3 regions of the Nocardia sp. CA-107356 genome follow, and region 2 is predicted to be linked to each of the others. Evidence: riboswitches for the same ligand, from Rfam matches in the RefSeq annotation. Region 2 holds a riboswitch; each other region holds the start of a gene.

Region 1 (10,636 bases), 500 kb from region 2:
GGAGCTCGGCTCCCGGTGTGATGGCCACCCACTCGTGGTCGTCGGTGTAGCTGCGGTCGTTGGGCAGATCGAATGAGGACATGCTTGTACCTTCTCGAGGGCTCTTGTTGGTGACTGGGTAGGTCAATAGTGTTCGAGCGCTGCGTGTTCGAGCGCGAAGTGTTCGAGCGCTCCGGCTTCAGGAGCGGCGATAGAAGGGCGAGGGAGTGACCACGAAGGGTTCCTTCTTGCCGCGGACGTCGACGGTCAGCTCCGTCCCGGACTCCTGCAGAGCCGCATCCACGAAGGCGAGCGCGACCGGGTAGCCGAGCGTCGGCGAGAGCGCACCAGAGGTGACGACACCGACTGCCGTCTCGCCCGCCGCGTCGTACACGGTGTAGTCGGCGCGGGCCGCTCGCCGGCTGGTGCCCTTCAGTCCCACCAGCACCCGCTCGATGGGCCGCTCCGAGAGTTCCTGCAGCGCATCGCGTCCCACGAACTCCTTGCCCAACCGGACCACCTTGCCGAGTCCGGCCTCGTAGGGGTTGGTGTCCAGGGTCAGCTCGTGGCCGTAAAGCGCCATGCCCGCCTCGAGCCGCAGGGTGTCGCGGCAGGCGAGACCGGCCGGCACACCGCCACGGGCCGCGGTCGCGTCGAGCAGTGCCCGCCACAGGCGCACCGCCTGCTCGTTGGGCACGTACAGCTCGAAGCCGTCCTCGCCGGTGTACCCGGTGCGGGCGAGCAGCACGTCGATGTCGGCGACCGATGCGGGGGTGACCGCGTAGTACCCGAGCTCCGTCACGGCTGCGACCTGCCCGTCGGGCACGAGTGCCTGCACGATGTCCTGGGCGGCCGGACCCTGCACGGCGATCAGCGCGGTCTGCGCCGACTGGTCGTCGACCTCGGCATCGAATCCCGCTGCGCGCGAGACGAGTTCACGTGCCACCGTCGACGCGTTGGACGCGTTGGCCACGACCAGGAAGTAGTCGTCGGCGAGCCGGTAGACGACCAGGTCGTCGATCACTCCGCCGTCGGCGTTGCACAGCAGCGAGTACTTGGCTCGCCCGATGCCGATCTTGGAGAGTTCGCCGACAAGCGCGTAGTCGAGCAGCGCACCGGCGGCGGGGCCGGTGATCGCGATCTCGCCCATGTGCGAGAGGTCGAAGAGCCCGGCAGTGCTGCGCACGGCTCGGTGCTCGGCGAGCTCGCTGTCGTACTTGAGTGGCATCTGCCAGCCGGCGAAGTCGGTGAAGCTGGCCTCGAGGTTGGCGTGCTCTTCGAGCAGTGGAGATGCGGGGGATGTCGAGACGGACGAACCGGTGCTCATGCCTCCGCCTCGCTGACGCTCGGCTCCGGCATGACCACCGCGGGTGGCTGTGTCGGATGCTCGCTCGCTACGCTCGCTCATGCCTCCGCTTCGCTCCGGCACGAGCGAGTGCTCGGCTGTGCCTATGGTTCGCTCGCTACGCTCGCTCATGCGAAAACCTCCTCGCGGGAGTCGGCGTTCGCCGAGGTGTCGGTGACGTTCTGGCTGGTCGGGGTTTCGAATGCCTCGGGTGTCGGGCAGGAGCAGACGAGGTTGCGGTCCCCGTGTACCCCGTCGATCCGACGTACCGGTGGCCAGTACTTCGCGGCGCGCAAGGAGGCGACGGGGAAGGCGGCCAGGTGGCGGGGGTAGGGCAGCGTCCACTCGTCGGCAGTGACCTGTTCCGCGGTGTGCGGCGCCTGACGCAGCGGGCTCCGCTCGACCGGCCACACCCCGTCACCGACCAGGTCGATCTCCTGCCGGATCGCGACCATCGCCTGGATGAACCGGTCCAGCTCGGCCAGGTCCTCCGACTCCGTCGGTTCGACCATCAGGGTGCCGGTCACCGGGAAGGACAGGGTCGGCGCGTGGAATCCGTAGTCGATCAGTCGCTTTGCCACGTCCTCGGCGGTCACACCTGTCTCCTTGGTGATGGCGCGCAGGTCGAGGATGCACTCGTGCGCCACCAGACCCGACGGTCCGGTGTAGAGCACCGGGAAGTGCGCGTCGAGCGACTTCGCGACGTAGTTGGCCGCCAGCACCGCGGCCTCGGTGGCGCTGGTCAGGCCGTCCGGGCCCATCAGCGCGAGGTACGCCCAGGTGATCGGCAGGATGCCGGCCGAGCCGTAGTTCGCGGCCGAGACCGGGGCTCCCCCGTCGCCGCTGCCGAGTGGGTCCCCGGGCAGGAACGGGGCCAGATGCTCGCGCACCGCGACCGGTCCGACGCCGGGTCCGCCGCCGCCGTGCGGGATGCAGAAGGTCTTGTGCAGGTTCAGGTGTGAGACGTCGCCACCGAACTTGCCCGGCTGGGCCAGGCCGACCAGCGCATTGAGGTTCGCGCCGTCGACATACACCTGACCGCCGGCCTGGTGCACCAGGTCGCAGACCGTGCGCACGTCGTTCTCGTACACACCGTGAGTGGAGGGGTAGGTGAGCATGATCGCGGCGACCTTGCCCTCGTGGACCGCAATCTTGGCGCGCAGATCGTCGATGTCGATATTGCCGTTGGTCGCGGTGGCCACCACGACCACCTGCATCCCGGCCAGGACCGCCGAGGCGGCGTTGGTTCCGTGTGCGGACTGCGGGATGAGACAGATGTTGCGGCCGCTCTCGCCGCGGGACTCGTGGTATCCGTGGATCGCCAACAGCCCGGCCAGCTCGCCCTGAGATCCGGCGTTGGGCTGCAACGAGACTCGGTCGTATCCGGTGATCTCCCCGAGCCACCGCTCGAGGTCGCCGATCAGCTCCAGGTACCCGCCGGTCTGCTCGGAGGGCGCGTAGGGGTGGATGCCGGCGAATCCGGGCCAGCTGATGGGCTCCATCTCCACCGCGGAGTTCAGCTTCATCGTGCACGACCCCAGCGGGATCATGGTGCGGTCCAGGGCGAGATCCTTGTCCGAGAGCTTCCGAAGGAACCGCAGCATCGCGGTTTCCGAACGGTGCTCGTGGAACACCGGATGCTGCAAGAACTTCGAGGTGCGGTCGAGCTCGGTCGGCAGCCCGGAGACCGCGGTCGGCGTTGCCGTCACCGTCGCGCCGAAGGCGGCCACGACGCGACGCACCACGTCATCGGTGGTGCACTCGTTGCAGGAGATGCCGACGTGGTCGTCGTCCACCAGGCGCAAGTTGATGCCGAGGCGATCGGCGTTGGCGACGAACTCCCTTGCCTGATCCGGCACCCGGACCTGCACGGTGTCGAAGAAGCGGTTGTGCACGATCTGGTGGCCGGCTGCCCGCAGGCTCTCGGCAATCGCCACGGCATGGCGGTGGACGCGGGTTGCGATGGCGCGCAGACCTTCCGGACCGTGGTACGCCGCGTACATGGCGGCCACGTTGGCGAGCAGTGCCTGCGCGGTGCAGATGTTGCTGGTCGCCTTGTCGCGGCGGATGTGCTGTTCGCGGGTCTGCAGCGCGAGCCGGTAGGCGGGCGCTCCCTCGACGTCGACGGAGACCCCGACCAGGCGGCCCGGGAGCATGCGCTCGAGCCCGGTGCGCACGGCCATGTAGCCGGCGTGCGGGCCGCCGAAGAACAGCGGCACGCCGAAGCGCTGCGCGGATCCGACCGCGATGTCGGCGCCCTGTTCTCCGGGCGGCGTCAAGATCGTCAACGCGAGCAGGTCAGCGGCCACCGTGGTCAGCGCGCCGCGCTCGCCCGCGGCCGCGATCAGCGGCGACAGGCCGCGCACGGCGCCGCTCGCGCCCGGCGCCTGGAACACCACACCGAATGCGTCACCGTCGGGCAATTCACTGGAGAGATCCGCGACCAGCACCTCGATGCCGACCGACTTGGCACGCCCCTGGACGACCGCGAGGGTCTGCGGCAGGCAGTCCGCGTCGACGATCACCCGGTTCGTGGCGGACTTGGACTTGTTGGCCCGCCGCATGAGCAGCACGGCCTCCATCACGGCGGTGGCCTCGTCCAGCAGGGAGGCCCCGGCCAGGGGGAGCGCGGTGAGATCCTCGATCAACGTCTGGAAGGTCAGCAACGCTTCGAGCCGACCCTGGGAGATCTCCGGCTGATAGGGCGTGTAGGCGGTGTACCAGGCCGGCGATTCGAGCAGGTTTCGCCGCAAAACCGCAGGTGTGACGGTGTCGTGGTAGCCGAGACCGATCATCTGGACACGCGTCTGATTGCGGTCGGCGAGGGCGCGCAGGTCGGCGAGGACCTGCGGCTCGCTCCGGGCCGCCGGCAGGTCCATGGCTTTCTCGCTGCGGATCTGGTCCGGCACCGCTGCGTCGATCAGCTCATCGAGCGTCTCGTAGCCGAGTGCCTCGAGCATGTGCTGTGCTGCGGACGCGTCGGGACCGATGTGGCGCGAGGGAAAGTCGCTGGTAGAGGGCCCACCAGTGGGGGCAATGCGGGTTTCAACTGGCACGAGGTGACTCCGGTTTCGCTATGTCCGGACCGCACCGGACATCGACTGAGGGACACCTCCCCGCTCTGTCCTGAAACCTGAGAGTTTGGGCATTGCCGCAGCTACGGCGTTGCTCTTCACCTTCGGTAAGTACCGGCCTGCGGCCGTTCCTGTTCTCCAGAGTTGCCTCGGCGCTGCGGTACTGGGGCCTGAGAGATTCCCGGGGAGGAAGTTGCTCCTACGGCGCCTCGGAGTTCAGAAGTCTGAAACTCGGAGGTTCTCCCGCTGCGCGTCATCGGCGTTTTCAGTTGTGATTCGCAGAACAGTACACACTCCCCCGAGGTTTGTCTGCCACCACCTCCTCGGGACCACTCGACCGCGCCACCCTTGCCAAAACGCGTCAGCGTTTGGCATCCTCGGTCTGGAACTCGCTCAGCTGTGACCGCACACACCGAGCATTCGGCGTCCAGATACCAAGTCCCGCAAAGGTATCGAGGGCCTGCCTCCTCTCCCCCGCTGACACCGCTTCCTGCGAGCGCTGCTCGGCCATGACCGTGCGGGTCTGATATCACCGGCGACTTTGCGTCGCCGCACAGCAGCCGGAGCCTGCAAGCGAGAATTCGCCAGCTCCGGCTATCGAAGGAGTTCCCATGAGCGTCTCACCCCACCCCTCCCCCCTCGCCCCGGACGGGCGTCGACTGCTTCGGCTCGAGGTTCGCAACGCCCGGACTCCAGTCGAACGCAAGCCGCCGTGGATGAAGGTGCGGATGCGCACCGGAGCCGAGTACCGAGCGCTCGCCGCCCTCGTCGAACGCGAGAACCTGCATACCGTCTGCCAGGAGGCGGGGTGCCCCAACATCTTCGAGTGCTGGGAGGACCGCGAGGCGACCTTCCTGATCGGCGGGGACCAGTGCACGCGGCGCTGCGACTTCTGCCAGATCGACACGGGCAAACCCGCCGATCTCGACCTCGACGAACCGCGACGGGTCGGCGAGTCGGTGAGCGCGATGGGTCTGCGGTACGCCACGGTGACCGGCGTCGCTCGCGACGATCTACCGGACGGCGGCTCCTGGCTGTATGCCGAAACGGTGCGCCAGATTCGCCAGCAGAGCCCGGGCACCGGCGTAGAACTGTTGATTCCGGACTTCAACGCGGATCCCGGACAACTGCGTGAGGTCTTCGACACCCGTCCAGAAGTGCTGGCGCACAACGTCGAGACCGTTCCACGCGTGTTTCGCCGGATCCGGCCCGCCTTCACCTATGCGCGGTCCCTCGAGGTGATCACCCGGGCCAGGACGGACGGTCTGATCACGAAGTCGAACCTCATCCTCGGACTGGGCGAGACCACCGACGAGGTGATCCAGGCACTGCGGGACCTGCACGACGCGGGCTGCCAGCTGGTCACGATCACCCAGTACCTGCGGCCGTCGTCCCGGCACCATCCCGTCGAGCGGTGGGCCGAGCCCGAGGAGTTCGCGCACCTCGAGCAGGTGGCCCGCGAGATCGGATTCCTCGGCGTCATGTCGGGTCCACTGGTCCGGTCCTCCTACCGCGCAGGCCGCCTGCATGCCGAGGCGACGACCGCCTCCGATTCCCGGTAGATCCACGAAATGCCTTCATCCACACAGCTTTCACATTCCACACAAGGAGTATTCACATGACCTCACGATCCGCAGACGTGGTCGTTCTCGGCGGCGGTTCCGGCGGGTACGCCGCCGCCATCCGCTCGGCCGAACTCGGCCGCTCGGTCATCCTCGTCGAGGAGAACGAGCTCGGTGGCACCTGCCTGCACCGCGGGTGCATTCCCACCAAGGCGCTACTGCATGCCGCCGAGGTGGCCGACAACGCCCGCACGGCTTCGCAATTCGGCGTCGATGCGTCGTTCGGCGGCGTCGACGTCGAGAAGGTGCTCAGCTACAAGGACACCATCGTCACCCGGTTACACAAGGGCCTGCAGGGCCTGATCGATTCGTACGGCATCAAGGTGGTCAACGGCCGCGGCCGGTTCGTCGCACCGAACGGCGTCGAGGTCGACGGCGAGTTGATCACCGGCACCGACGTGATCCTCGCGACCGGGTCGTACCCCAAGCCGCTGCCCGGGATCAGCATCGGCGGCCGGGTGATCACCAGCGACCAGGCCCTGACCCTGTCCGAGGTCCCCGCCAAGGCCGTGATCCTCGGCGGCGGCGTCATCGGCGTCGAGTTCGCCAGTGTCTGGGCGTCCTTCGGCGCCTCGGTGACGATCGTCGAGGCGCTGCCGCGGCTGGTCCCGAACGAGGACGAGGCGCTCTCGAAGTACCTCGAACGGGCCTTCCGGCGGCGCAAGATCACCGCCAAGACGGGCGCCCGGGTGACCGAGGTGGCGCAGGACGACGACGGCGTGCGCGTCACCCTCGCGTCCGGCGACGTCCTCGATGCCGACGTCGTGCTGGTCGCGGTGGGTCGAGGTCCGAACACCGCGGCGACGGGCTACGAGGAGGCGGGCATCGTCCTCGACCGCGGCTTCGTCACCACCGACGAGCGACTGCGCACCGCGCTCCCGAACGTGTACGCGGTCGGCGATATCGTGCCCGGACTCCAGTTGGCCCACCGCGGATTCCAGCAGGGCATCTTCGTCGCCGAGGAGATCGCGGGCCTGAGCCCCGACCCGATCGACGAGACCGGCATCCCCCGCGTGACGTACTCACACCCCGAGGTGGCCTCGGTCGGCCTGACCGAGGCCACGGCACGGGGGGCGTTCGGCGAGGACATCAAAACCATGACCTACGACCTCGCGGGCAACGGCAAGAGCCAGATCCTCGGGACATCGGGAGCAGTCAAACTCGTAGTGGCGCCGGATGATTCGGTGATCGGCGTGCACATGGTCGGCGATCGGGTCGGCGAGCTGATCGGCGAGGCACAGATGCTCTACAACTTGAAGGCGAATGCGGGCGAGGCCGCAAAGTTCGTGCATGCCCATCCCACGCAGGGCGAGGCGCTGGGCGAGGCGTTGCTGGCCGTCTCCGGCAAGCCCCTGCATGTACACGGGTAGCCCCCTACCACCCCAATGAGGGGACCCTTCCGCCGGTCAGACCGACTGCAGGGTCCCCGCACCATGCGTTCAGCGGCCGACCGGGTCGTACAGGCCGAGCCGGACGGCCTTGACCAGCTTTGGATGAGATCGTTGCGGCGCGGCTGAGTGGTGGCCCCGGATCGCGGGTGGATGATCCACACGGGCTACTTTCGATGTCTACTCGGAGCGAATCGAGAGCAGCTCGGCGGCCCGCACGGCCAGCCATAGCTCTGCCAGTGAGTTCGTGTCCGCCACGTCGCGGTCGGTGAGCGCCTCCACCTTCCGGATTCTGTACATCACCGTCTGCCGGTGGATGTGCATGGCCTGCGCAGTCCGCTGCCACGACCGCTGGTTCTGCAAGAATGTGTAGAGGGTTTCGACGAGTTGCGACTGGTGCTTCTCGTCGTAGTCCAGGACCGGCCGCAGGATGCGGTCGACCAGGGTCTGCGCATCGGCCACGTCGGACAGGCCGATCCAGGGTACGGCGCTGCCGTACCGAGACACGACGGTTCCCCGGCGTTCCGCGATCGACAACGCCCAGGAAGCTTCCCGAGCCGCATCCTGAAACCTGCTGAGCGAACTGATTGTCCCGCTTACTCCGATCCGGGCGGTCGGGCCGAGCGCTCGGATCAGCACGGCGTCGGTGTCGGGGCCATCGGGTACCAGAACATGGGCTGTGTCCATGCGGAGCCGGCACAGATAGGGCAGCGAACGCCGCCACAACGAATTGTGCAGGTCCAGCATGCGATTCGTGTCGTCGCTGCGGGCGGCGACGAGCACCGCGGACGCCGGATCCAGGCCGACTTCGGCGAGTTGATCGGCTACGGCGGGAATGTCCGTCCGCCCTTCGAGCATCTGAGTGAGCAATCCCGACTTGTAGCGCCGCTCGTGTTCGAGCATGAGCCGTGTCTGGGAGAGCTCGATCGCTACGACGGTGGCCGCATGCTGGAGTTGGATCGGGTCGACGCCGACCTTCGGATCGCTGAGCGCGACCAATGCGGCCTCCGCGTGCCGAGGGATGTCGGTGAGCATGGCCGCGCGGTCACCGATGGACGGAAGGCCATATGCTCCACCGGCCACGTTCTTCGACGACTCCGACAATGTCGCGATGGCGTCGCTGACCGTCGGATCCAGCGGCGGCGAGTCCGGGAACCACGGCTCGCCGGTTGCGCGTTCGCATACCTGGATCTCACATCCCAGCTCGCGCGCCAGCGCGGACAGTAGGGCTGCTGGGTCGGCGCCGTGCGCGGTGCGGCGGCGGATCAGGTCATACATCCGGACCGTGCGACTCAGCCGCTGCGACTGGTCGAGGAGGGTGGCCTCCGCGACGGCCCGCGAGATGGCGACGAAGGGCAGCGGATACCGGATCCACAACACCGGAAACCCCAGCTCGTCACTGATCGTCGAAATCGCCTTGGTGAGCGGCGGGCAGTACATGTTCTCGCCGATGCCGAGGCCGACCACTCCTTTCGCGGCGAGCTGTCGCACCAGGTCGACCTGTGCTTTCGCTGATTTCGGAAACGACATACCGTTGGTCATCAGCAACTCGCCGCCGGTCACCCAGCGCCAGGGTTCGGGGAGATCGGTGACATGTGTCCACGCGACTTCACGCCCGAGACCTGCCGCTCCCGAGTGCACATCGAGTCGAAGGTGCGGGATCTCCGCGAGCTCGCCGATAGTGATTGCCACAATCGCATCTTAAGCGCTGGCGACCAAGCGGTTTGTGCGATCGAATAGAACAGATCGATCAGTTTTGCGTCTTTGCTACTCGCGCACAGGCATGGGTCCGAGGCAGTCTGATTGGACGTCAGCACTCTGCGCGCCATGTATCAACGCAGCCCAGGAGCCGCAATGGCCAGTACCGGTCGTCTCACCATATTCGTCGCAAGCTTCGTCGACCCAGGGTGATTCCGGCCGCCAGGATCATCTGCGGCGGACGTATCTGGTGTTGACCTTGGTGAGCTTGCGCGCAGGGCGTCCGCCGATGGGTGTCCGCATCGGACCTTCCTCGCACCGAAAACCCCGGGCCGTCATCCCTCTTTGATCCACGACACCGAACACAGGAGACAACCGACATGCCTCAGCCCAAAGACACCCTCGTCGGTGCAGTTCCCGCCACCGAGGTTCCCCGTTTCGCTGGAAAGGGCACCTTCGCCCGCATTGCCGACATCCATGAGGTGCACGACTACGACATCGCCATCCTCGGAGTGCCGTTCGACGGGGGCACCTCGTACCGCCCCGGCGCCCGGTTCGGCCCGCTCGCCGTCCGTCAGGCCGCCCGGGCTTTGCGCCCCGGCTACCACGTCGAACTCGGTCTCGCGCCGCTCGAAGAGGTCCAGGTCGTCGACGCCGGCGACATCACGGTCACCCCGTACGACATCGCCGAGGCCTGCAAGCAGATCGAGGACCATGCCAGCGAGATCCTCCGCGGCGGGGACCGCAGGATCGTCTCGATCGGTGGTGACCACACCATCGCCCTGCCGAATCTTCGTGCGCTGCATGCAAAGCACGGCCCGGTCGCCCTGCTGCACTTCGACGCCCACCTCGACACGTGGGACACCTACTTCAATGCTCCGGTAACCCACGGGACGATCTTCCGCCGCGCCTTCGAAGAGGGGCTGTTGATCGAGGACCACTCGATTCATGTGGGCATCCGCGGGCCGATCTACGACCAGGCGGACCTCAACGACGACGCGCGCATGGGATTCCGGATCATCCGCGCCGGCGACCTCGACGTCATGGGCATCGAGGCGGCCGTCGACGTCGTGCGCCGGCGCATCGGTGACGTACCGGTGTACGTCTCCATCGACATCGACGTGCTCGACCCGGCGTTCGCACCGGGCACCGGCACGCCCGAGGCCGGCGGGCTCACCTCGCGGGAGTTGCTGCGGATGCTCCGCCAGCTGACGGGTCTGAACATTATCGGCGCCGATGTCGTCGAGGTCGCCCCCGCCTACGACCACGCCGAGATCACCTGCGTTGCGGCCGCCACGCTGGTGTTCGACCTGGTCTCGCTGATGGTGTCCGGTTCGGCCGCGAAGGCCGTCGCCGCCGCCGAGTCACTCGAGGAGACCACGCTCTCGAGATAACCGAAGTCCACCCGGGGCCGTCGTGATCCGTCCCTGGCCCAGGGACTCTCGTGGCGCGCGGTCGGAATGATCCGAGCGGTCGCCCCTGCGGCGGGTCACCCGGCATCGTCTTCGCCGTCTCGGGATACCTGGTCGA
Region 2 (10,636 bases):
TGACGGCGTGACGGTTACGACGGCACGGGCCACCTACCGCGCCGACCAACTCGTCATCTGCCCCGGCGCATGGGCACCACAGCTGCTGGCGGAGTTCGGCATCCCGATCACCATCGAGCGCCAGGTCCTGTACTGGCTCGATCCCGTCGGCGGCACAACGGCGTTCGAGGATCAGCCGATCTACATCGCCGAAAACAGTTCCGGCATGCAGATCTACGGTTTCCCGGCGATCGACGGACCGACCGGCGGCGTGAAGACCGCGTTCTTCCGCAAGGGCATCGAAACCACACCGGAGACCATCGACCGCGTCGTACATCCGCACGAGATCCAGGAGATGCGTGAGCGCGTCGCCGAACTGCTTCCGGCGCTGGACGGTCCGCTGGTCCACTCGGCGACCTGCATGTATTCCAATACGCCCGATCAACATTTCGTCATCGCCCGCCACCGCGACTCCACCCGAGTGACCATCGCGTGCGGCTTCTCCGGGCACGGATTCAAGTTCGTTCCGGTGGTCGGCGAAATTCTGGCCGATCTGGCCATCGATGCGAAGACCGCGCATCCCATCACACTCTTCGACCCGCAAAGGCTGGTGACCAGTGAAAACAGCATCGCATAGCGATTCCATGGGGGCTGATGGTCCGGCGACGGGTGGGCCGACCGCGGACCTCCCGTCGGTGGCTACCCCGGCGCTGATCCCGACCCTCGGTGGCAAGTGGTATGTCGAGGAGGGCATCTTCGCCGCCGAACAGGAACGCATCTTCGAGCAGATGTGGTTCTGCGCACTACGCTCCGCCGACCTGGCCGATCCGGGGCAGTTCCGGAAGGTGCAGGTGGGTCGCGAGAGCGTGCTGGTCGTGCGCGGCCGGGACGGACAACTGCGCGCCTTCCTGAATATCTGCCGCCATCGAGGCGCGATGCTGTGCACCGAGGACGAGGGCCAGGTGCGGCGCAACCTGCGCTGCCCGTATCACGCGTGGACCTATGGCCTGGACGGCAAGCTCGTCGCCGCGCCCAATATGGCCGCCCTCAAGGATGAGACCGGCGCGGATATCGACCGGGTCGCCTACGGCCTGGTCCCGGTGGCACTGCGGGAATGGCTCGGCTACGCCTGGGTCTGCCTCGCCGACGAGCCGCCGTCGTTCGAGGACGATGTCATGGGTGCGGTCACCGAACGGCTCGGCAGCCCGACCGCGATCGACTCCTACGGCATCGAAGAGCTGCGGGTCGGCCGCCGCGTGGTCTACGACGTCGCCGCGAACTGGAAGCTCATCGTGGAGAACTTCATGGAGTGCTACCACTGTGCCACCATCCACCCCGAGCTCACCGAGGTACTGCCGGAGTTCGCCGACGGCCTGGCCGCCCAGGTGTTCGTCGGGCACGGCGCCGAATTCGGCCCGGAAGTCGCCGGGTTCACCGTCGACGGTTCGGCGGGATTCGAGCGGCTGCCCGGCGTGCGCGCCGAACAGGATCGCCGCTATTACGCGATCACGATCAAACCGACGGTCTTCGTGAATTTGGTCCCGGACCACATCATTTTCCACCGGATGTATCCGATGTCGGCGGATCGCACCATTGTCGAATGCGACTGGCTCTACACCGCCGACGTGGTCGCGGAAGGCCGCGATGTATCGCGTTCGGTCGAATTGTTCCACCGGGTGAACGAACAAGATTTCGCGGCATGTGAGCGAACCCAACCCACAATGTCCTCGCGTGCTTACCGTAACGGCGGAGTACTTGTCCCCGCCGAGCACCACATTTCCGAATTCCACACCTGGGTGCACGGCTGTATCGGCGACGTGAGGTGACCTGAGATGAACGGCAACCCGGACCTGCTCATCGGCGGCGCATGGGCGCACGCCGCGGACGGCGGCCTGCGCGAGATCGTCAACCCGGCCGACGGCACGGTGGTGGCCACCGTGGACGAGGCCACACCGGACGACGCGCGCAGCGCGGTGGCCGCCGCCCGCGCGGCCTTCGACGACGGGGCCTGGGTTGCCACGCCGGTCGCCGAACGCGCCGCACTCCTGGTGCGGATCGCGGACCTGCTCGAGCGGGACAAGGAGGAGTTGGCGCACCTCGAAACGGTCGATACCGGCAAAACGCTGGTGGAGAGCCGCATCGATATCGACGATGTGATCTCGGTGTTCCGCTACTACGCGAGCCTGGTCGTCGGGCAGGCCGATCGACTGATCGACGTGGGTGATCCGGCGGTGCTCAGCCGGGTGGTCCGGGAACCGATCGGCGTCTGCGTGCTGATCGCGCCGTGGAACTATCCGCTGCTGCAGATGTCGTGGAAGGTCGCGCCCGCGCTCGCCGCGGGCTGCACGATGGTCGTCAAGCCCAGCGAGGTGACTCCGCTCAGCACCATCGCCTTCGCGCGCTCGGCACAGGAGGCCGGTGTGCCCGCCGGGGTGCTGAACCTGGTGCAGGGCAGTGGTGCGGTGCTCGGCGCGGCACTGACCGATACGCCGGATGTCGACTTCATCTCCTTCACCGGCGGCCTCGCCACCGGTAAGACGATCGCCCGGGTTGCCGCCGAGCATGTCACCAAGGTCGCGGTGGAGCTCGGTGGCAAGAACCCGCATATCGTCTTCGCCGACGCCGACTGGGCGAGTTCGGTCGACCAGGTGCTGACCGGTGTATTCCTGCATTCGGGTCAAGTCTGTTCGGCGGGAACACGACTCATCGTCGAGGAGTCCATCGCCGATGACTTCGTCGCCGAATTGGCGCGCCGCGCCGAGCTGATCCGTGTCGGGCCCGGCCTCGACCCGGCCAGCGAGACCGGGCCGCTGGTCTCCGAGGCGCATCGCGCGAAGGTGGAAGCCTATGTGGAGCTGGGCATTTCGGAGGGTGCGAAGCTGGTGACCGGCGGTGTCCGGCCGAGTGATCCGGCGCTGGCCGCTGGCAGCTTCTTCCTACCGACGATCTTCGACAACTGCGATCGGTCCATGCGGATCGTGCGGGAGGAAACCTTCGGCCCCATCCTCACGGTGGAGCGATTCAGCACCGAGGCCGAGGCGATCCGGCTCGGCAATGACACCGAATACGGTCTCGCCGCTGGTGTGCGCACCGCCGATCCGGCGCGCGGCGAGCGCATGGTGCGCGCATTGCGCCACGGCACGGTGTGGCTCAACGACTTCGGCTATTACACCGCAGCCGCGGAATGGGGCGGGTTCAAGAAGTCCGGCAACGGACGCGAACTCGGCCCGACCGGACTGGCCGAATATCAAGAAATCAAACACATTTGGCACAACACGGCACCGAAGCCCGCGGAGTGGTTCAAGAGCGTCTGATCGAAATTTCACAATCTCGGCCGGACAGCCCGGACGGCCGCACCGCGAAAGGCACGGTAGCAATGGTGGTCAAGGAACACAATGTGTCCGATGACAACGGTATGGAGGATTTCGGCTATAAGGAATCCCTGGACCGAAGTATCGGCAAGTTCGCCAGCTTCGCGGCCGGTGTCAGCTATATCTCGATTCTCACCGGTACGTTCCAACTCTTCTATTTCGGCTTCGGGACCGCGGGTCCGGCCTATCTCTGGTCGTGGCCTTTGGTTTTCGTCGGTCAGCTGGCGGTCGCCCTGTGTTTCATGGAGCTAGCCGCGAAGTATCCGGTCGCCGGGTCGGTGTACAACTGGTCCAAGGCGCTCGGCAGCCGGATCGTCGGCTGGTCCTCGGGGTGGCTGATGTTGACCGCCTCGATCGTGACGCTGTCGGCGGTAGTGCTCGCGCTACAACTGAATCTGCCGCGGCTGTGGAGCGGATTCCAGTTCATCGGTGACGGGACAGGTCAATACGACTACGCGACCAATGCGGTCGTGCTCGGCACCGTGATGATCGTATTCACCACGGTCGTCAACGCTTTCGGTGTGCGTCTGATGGCGATGATCAACAGCGCCGGCGTGTTCATCGAACTGATCGCCGCGGTACTGATCGCGATCATCCTGGCGGCCAACTGGACTCGCGGTCCGCAGGTGTTCTTCTCGACCCACGGCTATGGTGCGGCCGAGTCCGGTGGTTACCTCAGCGCGTTCCTGGTGGCCACCCTCGCCTCCGGCTATGTGATGTACGGCTTCGATACGGCGAGCTCACTGGGTGAGGAAACGGTGGAGCCGCGGCGCACCGCGCCCAAGGCGATCCTGCGTGCCGTACTCGCGTCGTTCGTCATCGGCGGGGCCATCCTGGTTTTCGCGGTAATGGCGGCGCCCGATCTCGACGATCCGCAGATCGGCAGCTCCAGCGGTGGTCTGCAATACATTGTCGAACAGGTGATGTGGGGTCCGCTCGGCACGATCTTCCTGTGTTGCATCGTGATCGCGGTGACGGTCTGTTCGCTGGCGGTGCACACCGCCGCCATCCGGCTGGCCTTCGCCATGGCCCGCGATAACGCGCTGCCGTTCGGCGACAAGCTCGCCCGGGTGCATCCGAAGACCCAGACCCCGGTGATTCCGGCGGTGCTGATCGGTGTGCTCTCGGCGCTCATCCTGGTGATCAATGTCGGTCAGCCGAAGATCTTCACCGTGCTGACCTCGATCGCGATCATCATGATCTACCTGGCCTACCTCATGGTGACCGGTCCGATGCTGAAGAAGCGGTTCCAGGGGCAGTGGCCGCCGAAGGATCTGCAGGCCGGTGGCTACTTCTCGATGGGTCGGTGGGGGATCGTCGTGAATATCGTTGCCGTGGTGTGGGGTATCGCGATGGCATTGAACCTGGCCTGGCCGCGCGAGGCCGTCTACGGCGACCCTTGGTACAACACCTGGGGCGCATTCGTCTACATCGGCGCGATCCTCGGGGCCGGGCTGCTGTGGTACCTGGTCAGGGGCCGCAACAGAATCGGGACATTGGCCTCGCATGCGGCAGAGGTACCTTCCGATGTCTGACACGGTCTTCGACTACGTGATCGCGGGCGGCGGGACGGCCGGATGCGTACTCGCCGCGCGGCTCAGCGAAAACCCGAATGTGACAGTATGTTTGGTGGAGGCGGGGCCCTCCGACGTCGGCGATCGCAATATCCTCGAACTAGCGCAGTGGATGCACCTGCTCGACTCCGGCTACGACTGGGACTATCCGGTCGAGCCGCAGGAACGCGGCAACAGCTATCTGCGCCATGCCAGGGCGAAGGTGCTCGGTGGGTGTTCCTCGCACAATTCGTGTATCGCGTTCTGGCCGCCCGCCGAGGGGCTGGACGAGTGGGCGGCGATGGGCGCCAAGGGCTGGGGTGCGGCGGAGGTGCTGCCCTATGTGGCGCGGTTGGAGAACAATCACGCGCCAGGGGAGCAGCACGGTCGCAGCGGACCGGTGCGGCTGCGGGATATCCCGCCGAACGATCCGTGCGGTGTCGCGGTGCTCGAGGCCGCGGCACTGGCCGGACTGCCGACCGTCGAATTCAACCGTGGCACAACGGTGCGCAACGGGGCCGGATGGTTCCAGATCAATGCGAGCGAGGACGGGACGCGGATGTCGTCGTCGCACGCCTATCTGCATCCGATCCTCGGTTCGCGTCCCAATCTTGTGGTGCACACGGGATGTTGGGTCAGTGAGATCCTGTTCGACGAGGCGCGCAACGCAACGGGTGTGCGCTATCAGCGGCCCGATCTCACCGGCTACGACACCGTCTCCGCACGGCGCGAGGTCATCGTGACCGCCGGAGCGATCGATACGCCGAAGCTATTGCTGCTGTCCGGAATCGGGCCCGCCGACCACCTGCGGGAAATCGGGGTGCCGGTGCGGGTCGACGCGCCGGGTGTCGGCTCGAATCTGGACGACCACGTCGAAGGTCTGGTGTTCTGGGAAGCCGCGCAACCTATGATCGGCACGTCCACCCAGTGGTGGGAGATCGGGGTATTCGCCACCTCCGACGAATCGCTTCGCGTGCCCGACATCATGATGCATTACGGCAGCGTGCCGTTCGATATGAACACGCTGCGGCGCGGCTACCCGACCACCGATAACGGCTTCTGTCTGACACCCAATGTCACCCAGGGGCGTTCGCGCGGCACGGTCCGATTGCGCACCCGCGACTTCCGCGACCGGCCGAAGGTCGACCCGCGGTACTTCACCGATCCGGACGGCCACGACGAACGCACCATGCTCGCCGGCGTCCGGTTGGCACGCGAGATCGCCGCGCAGCCACCGTTGCGGGAGTGGATCGCGAGGGAACTCGCGCCGGGTCCGGAGGCGGTCACCGACGATGAGCTGCTGGACTACATTCGCGCCACCCACAACACCGTCTACCACCCGGCGGCAACCGCGCGGATGGGTGCGTCCGACGATCCGATGGCGGTGCTCGATCCGGAGCTCCGGGTCAAGGGCGTCTCCCGATTGCGGGTAGTCGACGCTTCGGCGATGCCGAAATTGCCCGCCGTGAATCCCAACATTACTGTCATGGCCATGGCAGAGAAGTGCGCGGACCTGATCAGGGAAACCTGAGTCAGGGGTGCCGGAAGGCGAGCTAGCGGCGTTTCTGGGTGACCACGCGCCGTTCCAATCGATGACGCCGCCCGAGCTGGACAAGCTCGCGGCGGCTTCGTCGTTGCACGAGTTCGCCGTCGGCGAGGTGATCGCCGACTACTCGACGCAGGTGCCCGATGACATCTGGATGCTGTGGACGGGTGCCGTCACGCTACAGGGCACCGGAGCCGACCCCACGAGTCAGCGGCGCTCGGGCTCGATCGTCGCGGCGGCGGACGCTGGCGGGGGCGACGACGGTGGCGCGACCATCGATACCGTCGAGCCCGGCGGCATCTTCGGTTATGTGCCGCTGCTGACCGGAGGCAGTGCCGAATTCGTCGCGCGGGCAACCGAACCCAGTGTGCTGATCCGACTGCCCGGTGTGCTGGTCCGGGAGCGGTTCGCCCAACCGGATGGACTTGCCTTCCTGGCCTCGTCGGCGTGGAAAACGGTATCGGGCAATCGGACCCCGGTGGCATCCGTGCTGGGTAACCGCCCGGTCGGTGAACTCATGTCCGGCACAGCGGTTTTCGTGACACCGGACACCGGAGTGCGGGAAGCCGTCGTCCGGATGACCCAGGCGCGCGTCTCCGCCGTGCTGATCCGGTTGCCGGACGGCGAACTCGGCATCTTCACCGATCGCGATCTGCGCACGAGGGTAGTGGCCGCCGGACTTCCGGTCGACGTGCCGATCTCCCGGGTGATGAGCGCACCGGCCCGCCGGGTCACCGCGGATCTGACCGCCGAGACCGTGCTCATGGAGATGCTCGAATGCGGGCTGCGGCATATGCCGGTGCTCTCGCGACGGGGCGAGGTGCTCGGCGTGCTCGAGGACGCGGACCTGCTCGCGGCATCGGCGCGCCAGAGTTTCGTGTTGCGTCGCTCGATCGGGGCCGCCACGGATGCGGTCCAGTTGCAGCGGGCCGCGCGCGAGATCACAGCGACGGTCGTCGACCTGTTCCGCAATGGCACCAAGGCGTCGGCGACCAGCGGGATCCTCTCGGTCGTCATCGACTCGGTGGTCCGCAAGGCGCTCGAGCTGGCATCGGCCGAGTTCGCGGACGCACCCGGTGACGGATTCGCCTGGCTGATCCTCGGCAGCGTCGCGCGCCGGGAGGCCATGCCGTCATCGGATGTCGACAGTGCGCTCTCGTGGTCCGACGAATTGACTTCGGCGAGTGGGCAATTGCGTGCAGTCGCGGCACGCGTGCACGCGATTCTCGATGCCTGCGGGCTGCCCGCGGACAGCAATGGGGCGATCGCCGCGAAACCGAAGTTCGCCCGGTCGCGCACCGAATGGGCGCGGGCGGCCGAAGGCTGGCTCGACGATCCGCTGCAGGATCGGGGGCTGATCCTGTCGTCGCTGCTCATCGACGGGCGGGTGGTGTGGGGCGATGCCGCGCTGCATACCGTGCCAGCGGCGTTCGGGCGGATGCGGGCCGAACACCCGAATGCGCTGCGGCTGCAACTGCTGGACGCGCTATCGGGCCGGGTGCGGACTCGGTCGCTGCGCGATGTGCTGTCCCGGCGCGGCGGCACCTTCGACCTGAAGAACCATGCGCTGGCGCCGATCGTCAACCTGGCGCGCTGGGGTGGGCTGGCGGCGGGCGTGACCTCGGCGTCCACCCCGGTGCGATTGGCGGCGGCGGCGAGTGCGGGTGCGCTCACCGATCGGGATGTCACCATGCTGACCGAGGTCTTCGTCATGTTGCAGCGCCTGCGGATGGTGCATCAGGTCGAGCAGCTGTCGGCGGGGCACAGTCCCGGCGATATTGTCATGATGTCGGAACTCTCGCCGTTGAATCGGAGCCTGCTCAACGACGCCCTGCGCGAAATCGCGGCGGTGCAGCGACGGGTCGGCAGCATGGGAGCCACAACCACCTAGAATGGCGATTGTCATGGCGAAACAAGGTGTCGAGGACAACGGGCGGACGGCTGCGGTGCAGTCCGTCGACCGAGCGCTGCTGGTCATGGAGATCATCGCCAAGCTCGGGCAGGCGGGCGTCACGGAGATCGCCGCCGAACTCGGTGTCCACAAATCTACCGTTTCACGGTTGATCGCCGTGCTGGAATCGCGGGGATACGTCGAGCAACTGTCCGAGCGCGGCAAGTACCGGCTCGGCTTCTCGATCGTTCGGCTCGCCGGATCCACCAGTGCCCAGGTCGATCTCGTCGGGCAGAGTCAGAGCGCCTGCAATGCGCTGGCGATCGAGGCGGGTGAGACGACCAATCTCGCTGTGCTGGACGGTAATCGGATCATCAATATCGCCGAGGCGCACGGGCCGGGTTCGATCGCGTTGCGGTCCTGGGTCGGTCAGAGTTGTCCGGCGCACGCCACCTCCAGCGGCAAGGTACTGCTCGCGGATCTGGAGCCGGGGGAGATGCGCAAGCGCGTCGGCGCCAAACTCGAGGCATTCACCGGCAATACGCTGACCAAGGTCGCCGACCTCGCCGTGCAACTCGTCGCCGTGCGTGAGAACGGTTGGGCCGATGTACGCGAGGAACTGGAGATCGGCCTGAACGCCGTCGCCGCGCCGGTCTACGACAGCACCGGTGCCGTGGTAGCTGCACTGAGCGTTTCGGGCCCCGCCTACCGCCTGAGTCCGGACCGCTTCGCCGACGTCGCCCAACTGACCATCACCAGCGCCGCCGATATCAGCCGCCGCCTCGGTTACCTGGGCTGACCGCCCCACGCCGGGTGGGATCGAAAGCTATCCGATCTCGGTTGCCCTCCTCGTGTTGACACCGGGTGGGGATGGCCCAATACTGAGTTGCGTATAGAGCTTCGTGTTGCGGTTTACGCAACTTGTTGCTTCTCGCGAAACTGAATATCCGCCGTTCGACGTGCAGCGGGAGATCTCCACGCAGTGTGTGGAAGCCGAAGGAGCAACACCTCCCGGGAATCTCTCAGGCCCAGTACCGCTGCGCTCAGGCAACTCTGGAAAGCAGTGCACGCGCACTCGCCGACGGGGCAAACGCACCGACCGGGTGCGTGAATCTCTCAGGCCATTGGACAGAGCGGGAGGAGCCACCTACGCGCATGCGTCGACGAAAGGCTCCTCATGGCCGACTCCGCTGTCCGAATCGAACTCGATGCCGCACTGCGCGAATTCGATCCGCTCGTAGCCGAATTGGTGGACCGGGAGGTCGACCGTCAGCAGCGCGGACTGGAGATGATCGCGTCGGAGAACTACGCGCCGCTGGCGGTGATGCAGGCACAGGGCTCGGTGCTGACCAATAAGTACGCCGAAGGGTATCCGGGGCGTCGCTACTACGGCGGGTGCGAGCATATCGACCAGATCGAGTCGCTGGCGATCGAGCGACTGCGCGGGCTCTTCGGCGCCGAATACGTGAATGTGCAACCGCATTCGGGGGCGCAGGCGAATGCGGCGGCGATGCACGCGGTGCTGCGGCCCGGTGACGGCATCCTCGGGCTGGCGCTGGATCACGGCGGTCATCTCACACACGGGATGAAGATCAACTTCTCCGGGCGGCTCTATGACGTCGCGGCCTATCATGTTCGGGCCGAGGACCATCTCATCGATATGGACGAGGTACGCAGGCTCGCCCACGAGCACCGGCCGAAGCTGATCGTGGCGGGGTGGTCCGCCTACCCGCGCCACCTCGATTTCGCCGAATTCCGCCGCATCGCAGACGAAGTCGGCGCGTATCTGATGGTGGATATGGCGCACTTCGCCGGTCTGGTCGCGGCCGGACTGCATCCCTCGCCGGTGCCGCACGCGCATATCGTCACCTCGACCACCCACAAGACGCTCGGCGGACCGCGTGGTGGATTCATTCTCGCGGTCGAGGAATTGGCCAAGAAGCTGGGTTCGGCGGTCTTCCCCGGACAGCAGGGCGGACCGCTCGAGCATGTGATCGCGGCCAAGGCCGTCGCGTTCAAAATGGCGAGCGAACCGGCGTTTCGGGAACGTCAACAGCGCACCCTCGCCGGTGCGCGCCTGCTCGCCGAACGGTTGCTCGCCGCGGACTGCCAGGCGGCAGGCATCAATGTCGTCAGCGGCGGTACCGATGTGCACCTGGCGCTCGTCGATCTGCGCGATTCCGAACTCGACGGGCAGCAGGGCGAGGATCTGCTGCACGACATCGGAATCACCGTGAACCGCAATGCCGTTCCCTTCGATCCGCGCCCGCCGATGGTCAGCTCGGGACTACGGATC
Region 3 (10,636 bases), 4.5 Mb from region 2:
CGCCGTGGCGCCGATCTACTACCGCCTGTTCATCACGCACGAACCGGTGACCACGCAAGACACCCTCCGCGCGGCCGATGCCGCACTGGCCGCTGCGCGTGCGGGCGCGATCTGACGGCCGATCGGGGCACAGCGGAGCACCCCGCAATGCAATGATGACCCGGTGACTTCCTGGCTTCCGCTTCTCAGCTCGCTCATCGTCGCGGCCGCGGCGCTCATCGGCGTCCTGATCAACAACCGGACGAACCGCAACGCGATCACCGCGGCCGACGAGCGCAACCGGACCACACTCGATGCCGCACAGCGCAATATCGAGACGACCAATGCCGCCGCGCAACGTAATATCGACAACGCCAACGCCGCCGCGGAGCGCCGCGAACAGGACAAGTGGCGACGCGAATCGGTTCTGACCGCAATCTCCTCGGTACTGCTCTCCGCCGCAGACGTCCGCCAAACCCTGTGGGACACCCTCGATTGGAAGGCTGAATCCGTCGAGGAGGTGGACAGTTTCGGCAAGGAATTACATCAGAGCATCTCCGCATGCAACGGCTACATCACCCGACTCCGCGTCCTGTCGAACCCCAAGATCCCGCACCGCTGCGAAGATCTCCTCCGCACCCTCACCGCAGCCGAGAGCATCACCGTGCAACGCCTCAAGGTCGAACTCGACCACGAAGCAACCATGGACGACGTCAACGCGATCCGCGCACTGTGGCACAAGGCAATTGCCAACACTGTCCAAGATGAGCGCGCCGTCATCGACGCAACGCGCTCGGAACTGGGAATCGAAGCCCTCAGCGAGATCCCGGAACTCGAACCCGAGGCCGCGCCGGACCCGGCGTAATCCCTTGTGGGGCGGCTCAGATTCCGGCTGGAACGATGGAACGGCCGCGCAGACCAGCCGAACCTGCTGCCCCACAGCAACATCACGCGCCCGACCACTCGCCGCAACCATCGGCATCCCCGGATGCAGGTCGGGCACGACCATGCCCTCGACATGGATGACCTGCACCGTCCTACAGACGACGATCCCGCGATCCCGCGCTGACATCCCGGCCTCGCAATCGCACGCCGCAGAATCATCGAGCCATGCCGGTACAGTGTCGAGATCCAGCCCGACGTCGTATTCGCGCGCAGTCTGCATGCGCGAATCTCCACCCCAAGCTGCGGTCCGGATGCGCTGCCCAGCGGACCACGTCGGCTGGCCGGCAGCAGCCCGGGTCAGGACTTGAATCGTCACAACTCCGCCGATGAATCCGTGACGGACCTGCTTCGACAAGCCGAACGGATGCGCTGTTGCCCATTCGCCCGGCAGCCTCCCACCGAGCTGATAACCCCAATCGATCAGCCCCTTCAAACCGGCAGAAGCCATCATTTCCTCCGGTGCACCGAGACGTGCGGAACCGACCAACCCATGGACAACGACTACCCGTAAGTCTAAACTTACGGTTCGTGAAGGCTTACCGAAATGCCGCGTTGGACGCGCTGGGGGATCCCACGCGGCGGGCGATCTTCGAGCGGCTCGGGAAGGGGCCGTGTGCGGTTGGCGAGTTGGCCGATGAGCTGCCGGTCAGTCGGCCTGCGGTTTCTCAGCATCTGAAGGTGCTGAAGGAGGCGGGGCTGGTGGTCGACCAGGCGGTGGGGACCAGGCGGGTGTATCGGCTGAATCCGCAGGGGATCGACGGGCTTCGGGTGTACTTCACGCAGTTCTGGTCGACGGCGATGTCGGCCTTTCAGGACGAGGTGAACAGGCAGGCAGCTGACGCCTCGAGAGAGGAGAAGCCATGACACAGCAGTTGAGCGATAAGGAAGTTCGGGTCGAACTCGTCGTCGATGCGCCGATCGATCGGGCCTACGACGTGTTCACCACTGGAATCGATAGTTGGTGGCCGCGCGCGCATCACATCGGCAAGGGCGAGCTCGCGCAAGAGGTCATCGAACCGCGTGCGGGTGGACGGTGCTTCGGCAGGGAAGCCGATGGCACCGAATGCCCTTGGGGCACAGTGCTCGTCTGGGATCGACCGCGCCATTTCGCGTTCTCCTGGGAGATCGGCCTGGACTGGCAGCACGACACGAATCCGGATCGCGCCAGCCGCGTCGATGTCACGTTCGAGGCAGTGACGCCCGAGCGTACCGCGGTGACGCTGGTGCACTCCGGCTTCGAAAACCATGGCACGGGTTGGGAATCCATGCGGGACAGCGTCCAAAGCGAGGGCGGCTGGCCCGATCTGGTCAACAGCTACGGCAAAGTGGTTGCCGCGCAATAAGAGCGGTTATCGAGCCGCACCTACAACGGGGTCGAGGTGCGGCTCGGTAGCCGTCAGTACGCGTCGAGCGGCGGGCAGGAGCAGACCAGATTGCGGTCACCGTAGGCGCCGTCGATGCGCCGCACGGCGGGCCATACCTTGGCCCGGTCGGCAGCCAATCCCTGCGGGTACACCGCGATCTCGCGGCTGTACGGATGGTCCCACTCCCCGACCAGACAGGCCGCAGTATGCGGCGCGCCACGCAGCGGGTTGTCCTCCACCGGCCATACGCCCGCGGCGACCTGGTCGATCTCGGCCCGGATCGCGATCATCGCGAGGATGAATTCGTCGAGCTCCGCGAGGTTTTCGCTCTCGGTGGGCTCCACCATCAGCGTGCCAGCGACCGGGAAGCTCATGGTCGGTGCGTGGAATCCATAGTCCGCCAGGCGCTTTGCCACATCATCGACGGTGACACCGGTCTGCTTGGTGATATCGCGCAGGTCGAGGATGCACTCGTGTGCGACCATCGAATTCTCGCCGGTGTAGAGCACCGGGAAGTGCTCGTTCACCCGTCGGGCGATGTAGTTCGCCGACGCGATGGCGGTCAGGGTTGCCTTGCGCAGACCATCCGCACCCATCATCCGGATGTAGGCCCAGGTGATCGGCAGAATCGAGGCCGAACCGTAGCGGGCCGCCGACACCGCGTGCGAATCCGACTCCAGTGGATCCCCCGGCAGGTACTCGGCCAGATGCGAACGAACCGCGACCGGCCCGACACCGGGACCGCCGCCGCCGTGCGGAATACAGAAGGTCTTGTGCAGATTCAGATGGCTGACGTCACCACCGAAGCGACCGGGACGGGCGAGGCCGACGAGCGCGTTCAGGTTCGCACCGTCGACGTACACCTGGCCACCGGCGTCGTGCACCAGCGCGCACAGTTCGGCGACCTCGTGCTCGTATACGCCGTGCGTCGACGGGTAGGTGATCATGATGCAGGCCAGCCGCTCCGCGTGATCGGCGATCTTGGCGCGCAGATCGTCCAGATCCACGTCACCGTTCGCGCGGCACTTCACGACCTCCACCCGCATACCGGCCATGGTCGCCGAGGCGGCGTTGGTGCCGTGCGCGCTGGAGGGAATGAGGCAGGTATCGCGGTGCGCGTCACCACGATCGAGGTGGTAGCGGCGGATCGCCACCAACCCGGCGTATTCGCCCTGGCTGCCCGCATTCGGCTGCAGGCTCACCGAGTCGTAGCCGGTGATCGCCGACAGCCAGTTCTCCAGATCGGTGATCACCTTCAGCAAGCCTGGCGCATCCTCGACCGGCGCGTACGGATGTACGCGGGCGAAGCCGGGCCAGGTGATGGCCTCCATCTCCGCGGTCGCGTTGAGCTTCATGGTGCAGGAGCCCAGCGGAATCATGCTGCGGTCGAGGGCGATGTCCTTATCGGACAACCGCCGCAGGTAGCGCAGCATCGCGGTTTCGGTGTGGTAGCTGGTGAATGCCGGATGGGTCAGGAATTCCGACGTGCGGGTCTCGATGGAGAACGCCGTCGCAGGCGCGCTCAGCTCAGAAGACAGTGCGGTGCCGAAGGATTCGAGCACGGCGGCGACATGCGTCTCGGTCGTCGCCTCGTCACAGGCGACACCGACGTGATCCGCGTCGACTAACCGCAGATTGATACCGCTCGACTTCGCCTTCGCCACAACGGCTTCCGCACCGCCGGGCACCCGCACCAGCAGCGTATCGAAGTAATTGTCGTGCACGACCGCACCATCGAGTCCGGCCGCGATGGCCGCCGTCCGCCGGTGCACGCGCCGGGCGATCTCACGCAGCCCGTCGGGTCCGTGGTAGCTCGCGTACATCGCGGCCACAATCGCCAAGAGCACCTGTGCCGTACAGATATTGGAGGTCGCCTTTTCGCGGCGAATATGTTGCTCGCGGGTCTGCAATGCGAGTCGGTACGCCTTGGTGCCATCGGCGTCCACGGAGACGCCGACGAGTCGCCCGGGCAACTGACGCGCATGCCCGGCATGCACCGACAGATATCCGGCGTGCGGACCACCGAAGCCCATCGGCACACCGAAACGCTGTGTGGTGCCGAAGCATACGTCCGCACCCTGCTCACCCGGCGGCGTGATCAGCGTCAGCGCAAGCAGATCCGCGCCGACCGCGACCAACGCGCCCCGCTCGTGCGCCGCCTCGATCATCGGCCGCCAGTCGACGATCCGGCCCGACGCACCCGGAACCTGGACCAGCACACCGAAGTACTCACCATCGGGCAGTTCGCCGCTGGACAGGTCCGCCTCGACGATCTCGATTCCCAGCGGCTCGGCCCGAGTGTGGAGCACGGTCTTGGTCTGTGGGAACAGATCGTCGGAGATCAGCAGCCGCGCGGACTTGGACTTGCCCGCCCGACGCAGCAGCGTCATCGCCTCGGCAGCGGCGGTGGCCTCGTCCAGCATGGATGCGTTGGCCACCTCCATCCCCGTCAGATCCGACACCATCGTCTGGAAGTTGAGCAGTGCCTCGAGTCGCCCCTGGCTGATCTCGGGCTGGTAGGGCGTATAGGCGGTGTACCAGGCCGGATTCTCCAGCAGGCTGCGCACCAGCACCGGCGGGGTCAACGTGTCGTAGTAACCGAGCCCGATCATCGAGGTGGCGACGGTATTCGAATGGGCGAGCGCGGCCAGTTCGTCGAGCACCTCGTGCTCGGTCGCGGCGGGCGGCAGCACCTCGAGTCCGGAGCCGTCCAAAATACTCGCGGGCAGTGCCGCGGTGGCGAGCTCGTCCAGCGAGCCGACGCCGACGACGTCCAGAATCCGGGCGAGTTCGTCCCGGTCGGGTCCGATGTGGCGGTCGGCGAATGATCGAGTCACGACAGGCTCCCAAGGTCGGGCGGGGTCGACCAACGACGGTCGACGGATACCGGCCCTCCCCCTCTGTCGTGGAGCCTGAGAGATTCGGATGTCACGACGCAGTTGCCGGGACCCCTTTCCCCATGGGCGGGCAATCTCCGCGTTGTGCGGAATCACCACTTTCCAGAGACGTCGAAGCCCGTACGGTCCCTTTTGCCTGAGAGATTGACGGGGAGGTGCTGCTCCTTCGGCGCCCGAACTCTTGTGAAGCTCGGAACTCTCCCGCACGGCGGCGACGCACCGCTAGTTTATGCCGCGCGCGCAACGAATGACGCCACCGGACCCCGGATGGGTGTGTAGCCCTCATCACTCCGGCACAGATGACGAGTGCCCGCCGCCACAGCGACGGGCACTCGTCGAGTCGATCCCTAGCCGGTCTTCCGATTCATCCGGGCCTTACGACGGAAGGACAGTTCGTCCTCCGGCCGCTCGCTGGCGCTGCCGCTCACGGCACGCTCGGCCGGGAAGTTGGCGATGGCTCCGGTCAGTTCCCGCATGGCGCCGCTGACCGCGATTCCGAAGACGCCCTGCCCACCCTGCAGTAAATCGACTACCTCCTCGGGCGAGGTGCACTCGTACACCGAGGTGCCGTCGGAGAACAGCGTGATGCCCGCTAGATCCTGAACGCCGCGGCTGCGCAGATGGTCGACGGCGATGCGGATGTTCTGCAGCGAGATGCCCGCGTCCAATAGTCGCTTCACGATCTTCAGGACCAGAATGTCCTTGAACGAATACAGCCGCTGACTGCCCGAGCCCGCTGCCCCACGGATGGACGGAACGACTAGTCCAGTGCGCGCCCAGTAGTCGAGCTGCCGGTAGGTGATCCCGGCCACCTGGCATGCGCTGGGGACGCGGTAGCCCACCAAGTCATCGGGCACCGAATCATCCGGGAACAGGCCTGGCTGTACCACATCCTGCGATTGCTCTGCCACTGACCACTCCCTTGCTTCGCCGACGCTAGCCTCATCAATGACCCGGCTCCGTCACGACCAACGACCGGCCATAACGGACGTGGTCCAACTATCGAGATTACTCCCCTTGATTCTCTCGGGAGCGCCATCATCCGACCAAACGCGACGCGCGGTAGAACTCTCGACCTCTACTTCACCCCTAGAAAAAAGTCCGCCACCGCACCCAGTTCCACAGCGACACACGCGGATTGACCACTACCGCGGGCGATCACACGGGCCAAGGGACGAACAGCCGTGTGCCGTGACAGATTCCTGAGGTGCGACGGCGACATGTCGCGAACCCGCCCTGCCCAACCCCGATGGAGACCTGGTTCGACCCATGGCGATCTGCCGCACAGTCGATATGGCGCACCCGCCGATCTGCCCTCCCGGCCGACCCGGAAGGTGCACCGACCAACGGCAGCGGGCTCAGCTGTCGGTGGCCTTGAAGTCATCCGGGGAGACCGACTCGAGGAACTCCTTGAACTTCTCCACTTCGTCCTCGCGCTCGTCCGGCATGACCAGCCCGGCCTCCTCGAGCACCGGTTCCTCGGCATAGATCGGGCAACCCACGCGCAAGGCGATCGCTACCGAATCCGATGGCCGGGCCGAGATCCGCAGGTCGTTCTCGAAGACCAGATCCGCGTAGAAGGTGCCCTCCTGCAGATCGACGATCCGCACTTCCTTGAGGGTGTGCCCGAGGTCGGCGATCAGGATCTTGATCAGATCGTGGGTCAGCGGACGGATCGGGGTCACCCCCTCTTGTTCCAGCACAATCGCGGTCGCCTCGGCCTGCCCGATCCAGATCGGCAAGTACCTGTCCCCCGACGCCTCGCGGAGCAACAGCACGGGCTGGTTCTGTGGCTGCTCGACACGAATGCCGATTACGCGCATCTCACTCATCGCACTGCCTCCCAATGACTCGCCGGCCGCCCGGCATGACCGCTGCAGAGCTCGCCGTACCACGAGTCTAAGCGAACCTCGACGCGCACAGCATTCCGTGTGCACAGCCGAAATCGGCGTGTTGTCCGTCTGGAACGCAAAGCGGAACCCGCTGGAAATCTCAGCCGCCGAGCGACGACCGAACCGACGCCTTCACCAGACAGGTGTGCAGCGTCAGCGACAGTGCCGCGAGTTCGCGCACCGTCTCCTCCGCGCGGGCGCGCGCGCCGGCGTCGCGGCTCTTGGCGATCGGGGCCGCGATCTGCGCCACCAGCGCCGCCTCACGGTCCGCGGCCAGCTTGAAGGCGCGCAAATGCCGTGCCTCCAGGCCGAATTCGGCCATCGCCTTGGCGGTCTTGGCCAGAGTCACCGCGTCCGCATCGAAGAAACCCGCGGCGCCCGGCGTGATCAGATTGGCCCGGATCAGATCGGCGAGGAACTTCTCGTCGATCTCGGCCTGGGCGAGCAGATCCGCGCGGGTGAGCCGGATTTCGTGATCGAATCGCAGCTCGTCGGGCGAGATCTCACCGGGTACGACACCCAGTTTGCGCGGCGCCGCGGTGCGGGCCGCGCTGTGCGCCGCAGGTGTTGCGGTGGGCACGGAGTCCGGCGAGGTATGCCCGGACTCCGGCGCACCGTTGCGGCCGGAGTGCGCCCGGGCGCGGGCTTCCCGCACACCGAGCGTCGCCGCACCGCTGTCGATCGCTTCGAGCTGTTCCTTGATCACCTTCAAGGGCAGGTACTGATCGCGCTGTGCGGTCAGGACGAACCTGAGCCGTTCACAGTCCGCGATCGAGAACCTGCGATAACCCGACGGTGTGCGCTCGGGTCTGATCAGCCCCTCGGCCTCGAGGAAGCGGATCTTCGAAATGGTGATGTCCGGAAAGTCCGGCCGCAGCAGGTCCAGCACGGAGCCGATCGACATGCCTCCGCGAGCCCACTGCGCCGCGCCCGTCATAGCACCGAGTCTTTCATGACACAGCGTTCTTTCCTGTCAACACCGCCGACACGTGCAAATCCGTGCCGCAGGCGTCACAGGCTGCCCGCACCCGCCGATGGCTCGTTCACCTGTGCCCGCGGTCCGGTGAGGAACACGAGGCGGAACTTGCCGATCTGTACCTCGTCACCGTTCTGCAACTCCGAGGAGTCCACCGGCTCCCGGTTGACGTAGGTGCCGTTGAGGCTGCCCACATCGACCACCTGGAAGGAATCGTCGTCCTGCCGGAACTCGGCGTGCCGACGGCTGACGGTGACGTCGTCGAGAAAGATGTCACTGTCGGGATGGCGGCCCGCCGACGTGGTCGGCTGATCGAGCAGGAACCGCGAGCCCGCGTTCGGGCCACGCTTGACGACCAAGAGGGCTGCACCAACAGGCAGACCCTCGACCCCTTGGACCGGCTGTTCGCCGGTCGCCTCAGCGGAGCGCGACGCGTCGACCTCGTTCAGGAAATCCGCGCGGAAGACCGACGTCGTCTCGGCCGCGGTCTCCCCGTAACCCGGGTCTTTGTTCTCGCTCACCGTTTCTCTCCTCCTCGAACCTGATTATCCATGCAAGCAGGTGCTGCCTTCACCGCCACGACCTGGGGATCCTGGCGCTAGAACACCGGCTGCCAAGCACCGGCACATCTGTTGGCATTGACCGTACCCTGCCAGGGCGTACCCGTGCAGGTAGAACCGGGAAGGCTTGGTCAGCCCCCGATAACTCCTTGGTAACCCGCAGCATCCAGCAGTTCACCGAGCGCCGCATCCGTGCTGGCCTCATCGCTCAATTCGAGCTCGAAGATCCACCCCGCGCCGTAGGGATCGGTATTCAGCGTTTCCGGCGTCGAGCTCAGATCATCGTTCACCGCAACGACTTTCGCGGCCAGCGGGGCGTAGATATCGGACACGCTCTTGGTCGACTCCACCTCGGCGATACTGTCCGCGGCGGCCACGTCCTTGTCAACGTCGGGCAGTTGCACGAACACAACGTCACCGAGTTGAGACTGGGCGTAGTCGGTGATGCCCACCCGAACCCGGGTCGGGCCGACCCGCTGCACCCATTCGTGCTCTTCGGTGTAGCGCAGATCCTCGGGGGTCTGGGTCACAGGCGTCCTTTCGTCGTCGACTCGACGCAACTCTAATCGCTACTCACTGTGGTGCGGCACAGCCGGTATCGCTCGCGCGACGGCGAAAGCCTTCCAGATGTAGAGCACGCCGGTCCACGCATACACCGCCGTACCCCAGACCAGGAATGCCCCACCGAAGGCACGGCCGAAACCTGCCAGCGCCCAATCCATCTGACCGGCCAGCAGCCACGGCAGCGCGGACATCAGTGCGAAAGTGGCAGCTTTGCCCAGGTAGATGACCTCCGGCGGGTCCAGATCGCGGCGTTTGTACACCGAAAGAGTCAGCGCGAGGATGGCGTCGCGGCCGATCAGGATCACCGCGACCCACCAGGGCAGCAGCCCGCGGATCACGAATGCGGCCAGCGTGGTGATCAGGTACAGCCGATCCACGAACGGGTCGAGCAGCGCACCCAGCCGCGACGACTGGTCGAGCAGCCGGGCCAGCTTGCCGTCCAGGAAGTCGGTCACGCCGCTGGCCACCAACAGCGCGAACGCCCAGCCGTCGGCCCGCACCACCAGCAGCAACCACAGGAACAGCGGAACGCCCGCCAGTCGCAGCACGCTCAGGGCATTCGGGACGGTGAAGATGCGGTCGTCGAAGATACCGCCTACGGCCGGGTCGCCCGTGCCGGAGTCGGCGCGTTCGCCCGGATCCGTTTTCCCCGATTCGGTTGTCACAAGCCCGTGCATACCGCACAGACCCCGGTTCACGCCATCCGGGCACGCCGGTTGCGATCACTTTCGCGCACCGGCACGCTGTGCCTTACACCGCACACCCGTCGGTGACAGAATGAGTGTGAAACCATCTCATACAGTTGGTGACCAACTTGCCGCACGGCTCAGAGAGGGAGACCATGTCCGCATTCGACTACGACGTGGTAGTGATCGGCTCCGGATTCGGCGGCAGTGTGAGCGCGCTGCGCCTCACCGAGAAGGGCTATCGGGTCGGGGTACTCGAGGCGGGCCGCCGCTGGAACGCCGAGGATATTCCGAAGACGAATTGGAATGTGCGCAAATCGATTTGGGCCCCACGCCTCGGTTTGACCGGACCGCAGCGGATCAGCGTCCTCGGCAAGTGCGCGGTCTTCTCCGGCGCCGGCGTCGGCGGTGGTTCGCTCATCTACGGCAATACCCTCTACGAGCCGCTGCCGAACTTCTACACCGATAGGCAGTGGGCCCATATCACCGACTGGAAGGCCGAACTGGCGCCGTACTACGACCAGGCCCAGCGCATGCTGGGGGTGGCGCCCAATCCACGGATGACACCGGCCGACGAGGTGATCAAGGCGATCGCCGAGGATCTCGGTGTCGGCGATACCTTCCACCCCACGAACGTCGGCGTGTTCTTCAACGAGGCCGATCCCGGCACCGAAGTCGAGGATCCGTACTTCGGCGGCGCCGGCCCGCGGCGGCGCGGCTGTGTGCACTGTGCGCAGTGTTTCACCGGCTGCCCGAACAATGCGAAGAACACC

What was found. A riboswitch is a leader RNA that binds a small molecule or an ion and turns the genes downstream of it on or off. The one in region 2 is predicted to bind glycine.
Region 1: linked by a shared signal. The riboswitch ahead of gcvP (aminomethyl-transferring glycine dehydrogenase) and the one ahead of glyA (serine hydroxymethyltransferase) in region 2 are both predicted to bind glycine.
Region 3: linked by a shared signal. The riboswitch ahead of gcvP (aminomethyl-transferring glycine dehydrogenase) and the one ahead of glyA (serine hydroxymethyltransferase) in region 2 are both predicted to bind glycine.

What each region holds. Positions count from the first base shown of each region.
Region 1 is NZ_CP191992.1:8,181,362-8,191,997, forward strand. Features, by position in the region: gene gcvH (glycine cleavage system protein GcvH) at 1-82, opposite strand, end outside; gene gcvT (glycine cleavage system aminomethyltransferase GcvT) at 179-1,306, opposite strand; gene gcvP (aminomethyl-transferring glycine dehydrogenase) at 1,453-4,380, opposite strand; glycine riboswitch at 4,547-4,654, opposite strand; gene lipA (lipoyl synthase) at 5,010-5,960, shown strand; gene lpdA (dihydrolipoyl dehydrogenase) at 6,017-7,390, shown strand; gene ACQP1G_RS36940 (PucR family transcriptional regulator) at 7,589-9,100, opposite strand; gene speB (agmatinase) at 9,487-10,500, shown strand.
Region 2 is NZ_CP191992.1:8,677,008-8,687,643, reverse strand. Features, by position in the region: gene solA (N-methyl-L-tryptophan oxidase) at 1-616, shown strand, start outside; gene ACQP1G_RS39190 (aromatic ring-hydroxylating oxygenase subunit alpha) at 624-1,805, shown strand; gene ACQP1G_RS39185 (aldehyde dehydrogenase family protein) at 1,812-3,293, shown strand; gene ACQP1G_RS39180 (APC family permease) at 3,356-4,885, shown strand; gene ACQP1G_RS39175 (GMC family oxidoreductase) at 4,878-6,434, shown strand; gene ACQP1G_RS39170 (putative nucleotidyltransferase substrate binding domain-containing protein) at 6,496-8,340, shown strand; gene ACQP1G_RS39165 (IclR family transcriptional regulator) at 8,354-9,139, shown strand; glycine riboswitch at 9,296-9,387, shown strand; glycine riboswitch at 9,388-9,482, shown strand; gene glyA (serine hydroxymethyltransferase) at 9,518-10,636, shown strand, end outside.
Region 3 is NZ_CP191992.1:4,127,954-4,138,589, reverse strand. Features, by position in the region: gene ACQP1G_RS18505 (TetR/AcrR family transcriptional regulator) at 1-115, shown strand, start outside; gene ACQP1G_RS18500 (hypothetical protein) at 164-844, shown strand; gene ACQP1G_RS18495 (ArsR/SmtB family transcription factor) at 1,453-1,788, shown strand; gene ACQP1G_RS18490 (SRPBCC family protein) at 1,785-2,267, shown strand; gene gcvP (aminomethyl-transferring glycine dehydrogenase) at 2,321-5,125, opposite strand; glycine riboswitch at 5,299-5,399, opposite strand; gene ACQP1G_RS18480 (MerR family transcriptional regulator) at 5,533-6,096, opposite strand; gene ACQP1G_RS18475 (bifunctional nuclease family protein) at 6,544-7,017, opposite strand; gene ftsR (transcriptional regulator FtsR) at 7,178-8,014, opposite strand; gene odhI (oxoglutarate dehydrogenase inhibitor Odhl) at 8,089-8,574, opposite strand; gene gcvH (glycine cleavage system protein GcvH) at 8,745-9,143, opposite strand; gene ACQP1G_RS18455 (CDP-alcohol phosphatidyltransferase family protein) at 9,183-9,842, opposite strand; gene ACQP1G_RS18450 (GMC oxidoreductase) at 10,019-10,636, shown strand, end outside.